Regions from separate parts of the Mesorhizobium sp. RIZ17 genome, predicted to be linked through region 2. Evidence: predicted binding sites of a transcription regulator. Region 2 holds the regulator's gene; each other region holds the start of a gene.
What was found. The regulator PhoB, encoded in region 2, activates phosphate uptake and scavenging genes when phosphate is short. The targets are predictions, from matches to a motif close to TGTCATNNANCTGTCAT.
Positions count from the first base shown of each region.

Region 1: a site for PhoB is predicted at 907-923, ahead of phnC (phosphonate ABC transporter ATP-binding protein). Genes of this name have one in related genera too.
Region 3: a site for PhoB is predicted at 830-846, ahead of WDX12_RS10330 (DUF1045 domain-containing protein). Genes of this name have one in related genera too.

Region 1 is NZ_CP147861.1:892,736-895,001, reverse strand. Features, by position in the region: gene phnC (phosphonate ABC transporter ATP-binding protein) at 1-825, opposite strand, end outside; gene WDX12_RS04400 (DUF1868 domain-containing protein) at 998-1,708, opposite strand; gene WDX12_RS04395 (DapH/DapD/GlmU-related protein) at 1,912-2,266, opposite strand, start outside.
Region 2 is NZ_CP147861.1:1,238,864-1,241,129, forward strand. Features, by position in the region: gene WDX12_RS06100 (ROK family protein) at 1-446, shown strand, start outside; gene phoB (phosphate regulon transcriptional regulator PhoB) at 775-1,464, opposite strand; gene phoU (phosphate signaling complex protein PhoU) at 1,481-2,188, opposite strand; gene pstB (phosphate ABC transporter ATP-binding protein PstB) at 2,209-2,266, opposite strand, start outside.
Region 3 is NZ_CP147861.1:2,082,843-2,085,108, reverse strand. Features, by position in the region: gene iolB (5-deoxy-glucuronate isomerase) at 1-739, shown strand, start outside; gene WDX12_RS10330 (DUF1045 domain-containing protein) at 985-1,692, shown strand; gene WDX12_RS10325 (alpha-D-ribose 1-methylphosphonate 5-triphosphate diphosphatase) at 1,827-2,266, shown strand, end outside.

The sequences.
Region 1 (2,266 bases), 350 kb from region 2:
GGCGGATGCGGTGATCTTCGGCTTGATGGTCACGCTGGTCGACGTGATGGCCTCGGAGATCTCGGCGCCGCTGGCATCGGCGCCATAGACCGTGCGCACGGCGTTGCGGTCGAGGTCTTCCGGGGCGCCGTCGAAGACGACCTTGCCAGCGGCCATGCCGATGATGCGGGTGCAATAGGCGCGCGCGGTGTCCAGCGTGTGCAGATTGGTGACGACGGTGATGCCTTCGCGCAGGTTGATGTCGCGCAGCGAGTCCATCACCACCTTGGCGTTGAGCGGGTCGAGCGAGGCGATCGGCTCGTCGGCCAGAAGTACTTTCGGCTCTTGCATCATGGCGCGGGCTATCGCGACGCGCTGCTGCTGGCCGCCGGACAGCGTGCCGGCCGGCTGCAACGCGGTGCGGGCGATGTCGAGACGCTCGAGCGCGGCCACCGCCTCGGCGCACTCGGTGCGCGTGAACATGCCGAGCAGGTTGGAGACCGTCGAGCGGTGGTTGAGGCGGCCGAGCAGCACGTTGGTCAGCACGTCCAGACGCGGCACGAGGTTGAACTGCTGGAAGATCATGGCGCAGTCGCGCTGCCAGCGGCGCAACGGCGAACCCTGCAGGCTGGAGACCTCGGCGCCGTCAAAAAAAATCGACCCCTGGCTGGGATCGATGAGACGATTGATCATACGCAAAAGCGTCGACTTGCCGGCGCCCGAGCGGCCGATGATGCCGACCATCTGACCGCGCGGGATCGAGATGTTGATGTCGCTGACAGCGGTATTCTTGCCAAATCGTCGGGTTACGCCACGGATTTCGAGCGTGGCCGATGATGCTGACATACCAAAACTCCAGTCCGTCGCGCTTTTGCAGGTCTGTTAACCTTCGCTAGCGCAGGCCGATGAAGCTGCGGTGTCGGATTGATGTCAGTTTTGTTACGAGTCACAGGCCATCCTTGTTCATGCATGTCGTTACCCCAAACCGCCGCGCACTTTTGGGCGACATGCATCCGGATCAACCAAGCACCAGCAGTTCCTCGAAATGCTTCATGTCCTTGAAACTGCAGAAGGCCGCGGGCCTGAGCTCGATCACCGGGGCCTCGCGCTCGAGGAATGACAGGCAGTCATCGAACAGGTCCCGCCAGGCGCCGGCCCGCTCGTTGGCGAGGCGGCGGATCTGGTAGGCAAAGGTGATATGGAAAACATAAGTGTCGTGGTCCGGATGGCGGTAGCCGAACGGCACCGACAGCGCGTCGCGCCAAAGGCGTAGGATGCGCTCGTCCTCCGCGGAAGCACCGGCAACCGTAAGGCCGTTCGGCGTGATGTGGACGGTCTTGACGCGGAAGGATGGGCAGGCCTCAAATCCCTCCAGGCGCTGCAGATAGAGCTGGGTCATGTCGTCGATGCTGGTGTCGAGCGGCACGTCGGACGGCCAGTAGGGAAGGCGCCGCCGATACTCGATGATGCCCTGGAACAGCGTCATATGCAGGCTGGAGATCGGCGTGAAAGCGAGGCGATCTGCGTCGGGCATGGCCAGCATGCGATCACGCGCCTCGACAATTGCAGCTTGCGAAGGCGAGCCTTGGACCAGATGGCAGACGACGGTGTTGCCCGGTTCGAGGAGGAAGTTGCCAGCGGTGTCGTAGCGGGTGCCGAGATGGGTAGGCTTCGTCGGATTGGTGCCTTCGAAAAATCCCGCGAGCGAGGGTCTGATTGTGTCGGGCATGGCGATCTCCTTGGGGAGATGGCGTCCTGTCCGAGTCATGTGTCAAGGTGGTGAATGGTGAATGGTGAATGGTGAATGGTGAATGGTGAATGGTGAATGGTGAATGGTGAATGGTGAATGGTGAATGGTGAATGGTGAATGGTGAATGGTGAGAAGAAGAGCTTCGTTGCCATTCACTATTGACCATTCACCATTCACGATCTTCAGCCGCCATGCTTCTCCAAAAACGCCTCGGCCTCCAGCTCGCGGAAATCGTCGAGCGCGGCGCGCAGCCTTGCATGGTCCCAATCCCACCAGGCTAAAGCCTGGTAGCGCTCGGCGGTGCGGCGGTCGAAGCGCTCGCGGATCGGCTTTGCCGGCACGCCGCCGACGATGGTGTAGGGCGCGACGTCCTTCGACACCACCGCGCCCGCGCCGACAGCCGCGCCGTCGCCGACGGTGACGCCGGGCAGGACGGTCGAGCCGTGGCCGAGCCAGGTGTCGTGGCCGATGATGACGCGCCTGGCGCGGCGCTGGGCAAAGAACTCGCTTTCATGCTCGGCGTCATCCCAATAGTCG
Region 2 (2,266 bases):
AGGCCTATGCCGGCAATTACGCGATCTGGCGCAGCGCCATGAAAATGAGCGAGGACGCCGAGCCGGTCGACGTCGGCGACGCCGACATGCGAGCCCTGGCCGCCAAGGCGCGCGAGAAGGACGGCCCCGAGCGGGAGGCTTACCGTCGGGCAGGCGAGGCGCTTGGTTTCGGTCTCGGCAGCCTGTTCGCCCTCATCGACCCGGCGCCCGTGGCCATGGTCGGCGTCAGCGCGGCCGCCTTCGACCTGATCGAGCCGGCGCTAAGGGAGGCGATCGCCCAGACCGCGGGCGGCCAGCACTCGGAATCGATCTCCTTCGACACCGAGCCTAACGAGCTGCCGCTGATCCGCGAAGGCTGCGCCATGCGCGCGCTGACCTTCGTCGACCAGGAGATTTTCGCGCCGGGCATGCAGGCAAGAGCGGGCAGCGGAAAAAACGTGGCCTGAGCGGCTTTGAAGTGACCGCTGGTCGCTGAGGACAGCAGCAGACGCTTGAGATTAGCGATGGCCCCGCAGCTTCGTCATTCCAGGGCGAAACAGGAGCGAAGCGACGCAGCGCAGACCCTGGAATCCATGCCGTTACTTCGATCGTAGGCGCAGCGGAGCAGAATTCTGCACCGCCCCGGCGCGTCGAAGTCACGGAATGGATCCTCGGGTCTGCGCTGCGTCGCTACGCTCCTTGCTCCGCCCGTGGATGACGACGCTAGAAGCGTCTCGGCTAATCACCATCGCAGATGCCGGGAGCGGAGCCCGTCAGCGCTTCCGCGCCCTATCCCTAATCCTCCCTGATCGCGTAACCCGCCCCGCGAATGGTTCGGATGACGTCGGGCATGCGGCCGTTGTTGACCGCCTTGCGCAGGCGGCCGACATGGACGTCCACCGTGCGCTCGTCGATATAGATCGTCTCGCCCCAGACATTGTCGAGCAGTTGGCTGCGCGAGAACACGCGGCCAGGATGCCGCATCATGAATTCGAGCAGGCGGAACTCGGTCGGGCCGAGCCTTATCTCGCTCTTCTTGCGGTAGACGCGATGCGACTCGCGGTCGAGCACGATGTCGCCGACCTTGAGCACGCTGGACAGCACCTCCGGCTTGGCGCGGCGCAGCAGCGCCTTGACGCGCGCCATGAATTCCGGCGTCGAGAACGGCTTGACCAGGTAGTCGTCGGCGCCGGTCGAGAGCCCGCGCACGCGGTCGCTTTCCTCGCCCCGCGCCGTCAGCATGATGATCGGCAGCCGCTCGGTCTCGGGCCGCATCCTGAGGCGCCGGCAGAGCTCGATGCCGGAAACCGCCGGCACCATCCAGTCGAGCACGAGCAGGTCGGGAACGTTTTCCTGAAGGCGGATTTCGGCCTCGTCGCCGCGGGTCACCACTTCCACCTGGTAACCCTCGGATTCGAGATTGTAGCGGAGCAGCACCCCCAGCGGCTCCTCATCCTCCACCACCATGATGCGTGGCGCGATCATCGGGGTAACCTTCTCGTCAGGCCGCCGGCGCCGACATTGCCGTCTCGTCCTGCTTGGGACGGTTGGCGGGCAATTGCGTACCGGTGAGCACATAATAGGCGTTCTCGGCGATGTTGGTCACATGGTCGCCGATGCGCTCGAGATTCTTGGCGCAGAACAGAAGATGCGTGCAAGCGGTGATGTTGCGCGGATCTTCCATCATGTAGGTCAACAGCTCGCGGAAGACGGACGTGTATTTGACGTCGATGCGCTCGTCGTCGTTGCGCAGCTTGGCCAGCGCAGTGGCGTCGCCCACCATATATTCCTGGGTCACGGCCTGGACCTGGATCAGCACCAGCTGCGCCATGGAATCGATCGAATGCGTGAGGTCGCGCGGCGCGGTGCTGACGCCGACCGCGCCAACGCGCTTGGCGATGTTCTTGGCAAGATCGCCGATGCGTTCGAGATCGCCCGCCATGCGGATCGAGCCGACAACGTTGCGCAGGTCGTCCGCCATCGGCTGCCGCTTGGCGATCAGCGTGATGGCGCGGTCGTCAAGCTCGCGCTGGCGCGCGTCCATGATGGCGTCGTCGGAGACGACGCGCTGCGCCAGCGCATTGTCGGTTTCGAGCAGGGCCCTGGTCGCGCCGCCGACCATGGAGCCGGCCAGATCGCCCATGTCGTTGATAAGCCGGCTGATCTGCCTCAGATCCTCGTCGAAGGAGGCGACGGTATGTTCGGCCATGATGATGTCCTCGTATGAACTCAGCCGAAGCGGCCGGTGATGTAGTCCTGCGTGCGCTTTTCGCGGGGCGAGGTGAAG
Region 3 (2,266 bases), 840 kb from region 2:
GACCTATGTCGGTTTCGATCTGCATCGGCTGAAGCCCGGCGAGACGGTGTCCGGCAAGACCGGCGACCGCGAGGTCTGCCTGGTCTTCGTCACCGGCAAGGGCAAGGCCTCGGCCGGCGGCAAGGATCTTGGCCTGCTCGGCGAGCGCATGTCGCCCTTCGAAGGCAAGCCGTGGTCGGTCTATGTGCCGCAAGGCGCCGACTGGTCGGTGACCGCCGACACCGAGCTGGAGCTCGCCGTCTGCTCGGCGCCTGGCTTAAGCGGCAGCCTGCCGGTGCGCGTCATCGGGCCTGACGATCTCGGCCAGGAGGTGCGCGGCAAGGGCACCAACACGCGCTACGTGACCAACATCCTGCCCGAGGGCAAGCCGGCGGATTCGCTGCTGGTGGTCGAGGTGATCACGCCCGGCGGCCACACGTCGAGCTATCCGCCGCACAAGCACGACCAGGACAATCTGCCGGCGGAATCCTATCTCGAGGAGACCTATTACCATCGGCTCAACCCGCCGCAGGGCTTTGCCTTCCAGCGCGTCTACACGGATGCCGACCGCAACGGCGTGCGCGAGCTGGACGAAGCGATGGCCATCGAGGACGGCGACGTCGTGCTGGTGCCGAAGGGCTATCACCCCTGCGCGGCCTGCCACGGCTACGACCTCTATTACCTCAATGTCATGGCCGGACCGAAGCGGACGTGGAAATTCCACAACGCGGCCGAGCATGAGTGGCTGATGAAGGCCTGACCGGCAGGCCGGCAAAGCCGTTGGTCCAGTTGAGAAAAATCGTCGGCTAAGCACCTGGCGGCTGGACTTGCCTTCGAAAACCCATGAAAGCTTCGTCAATCCGTCATGGAAATCACCTATGGCAGCGGTTCCGGTGCATGTCGCCGTAAACGCTCCGGCGTTTTTGGGCCACGACCTGCCAGGACAATGACTTGAAGCGTGTCGCATGATCCTTCGGGGCGCGCAGCGCTTGACGAGGAACGCCCATGCGCTACGCCATCTACTACACCCCGGGACAGGACGAGAAGCTGGCGCGCATTGCCGCCAACTGGCTGGGCCGCGACCCGTTCGGCGCGGCGACGCGGCCGGTCGAGGCCGTGGGCGACCTGTCGGCCGCGGAAGTCGCCTTCCACACCGCCTCCGCCAGGCGTTACGGGTTCCACGCGACGCTGAAGGCGCCGTTCCGGCTGGCGGCGAACGAGACGGAAGCCTCGCTGCGCGCCGCGCTCGACACTTTCGCCGAGGCGACGCCGCCGGTCGTCATCCCGCGTCTGGTCGTCGGGCAGATCGACGGCTTCTTCGCGCTGGTGCCGGAAACGCAGTTTGCGCCGCTCAACGATTTTGCCGGCGAGGTGGTGCGCGCCTTCGATCCGTTCCGCGCGCCGCTGACCGAGACCGAGATCGAGCGCCGCAGCCCCGATGCGCTGAAGCCGGACGAGTTCCGCAACCTCTGCCAATGGGGCTATCCTTACGTCTTCGACACGTTCCGCTTCCACATGACGCTGTCGGGGCGCGTCGGGCCACAGGAAAGCCCACGTCTTCGGGCAGCGATAGACGGCCTGTTCGCCGACATCCTGCGCCAGCCGGTGCCGGTGGATGCGCTGACCTTGTTCGTCGAAAGCGAGCCCGGTGCGCCGTTCATGGCGCTTTCCCACCATGCGCTTGGCCGCAGCCCTGCCCGCAAGACCGCCTAGGGCGGATCAGCGGAAACGCTGAACCGCCCTATCTCTTTGTTTTACGCAATTCCAAACGGAAAACCGCAAAAACACTTTTCCTGGAATTGCTCTGGATGACCGCCGACCGACCGCTTGAGATAGGACCGCCTGAGATGACCGTCGAAACCGTTCTCACCAATGCCCGCATCGTGCTGCCCGACGAAATCGTCGAAGGTTCGCTTCTGTTGCGCGACGGCCTGATTGCCGCCGTCGAGCCGGGCGCTGCCCGAACCGGCGAGGACATGGGCGGCGATTATATCATCCCGGGCCTCGTCGAGCTTCACACCGATCACCTCGAAGGTCATTACGCGCCGCGCCCGAAAGTACGCTGGAACCCGATCGCCGCCGTGCTCGCCCATGATGCGCAGGTGGCGACCGCAGGCATCACCACCGTGCTCGACGCCTTGCGCGTCGGCATGGACGAGGACGCCGACCTGAAATCCGACGACGTTCGCAAGCTGGCCGACGCGATCGAGGACAGCGTGCGCCACGATCGGCTCAGGGCCGACCATTTCATCCACTTGCGCTGCGAAGTCTCGGCGCCGGACTGCCT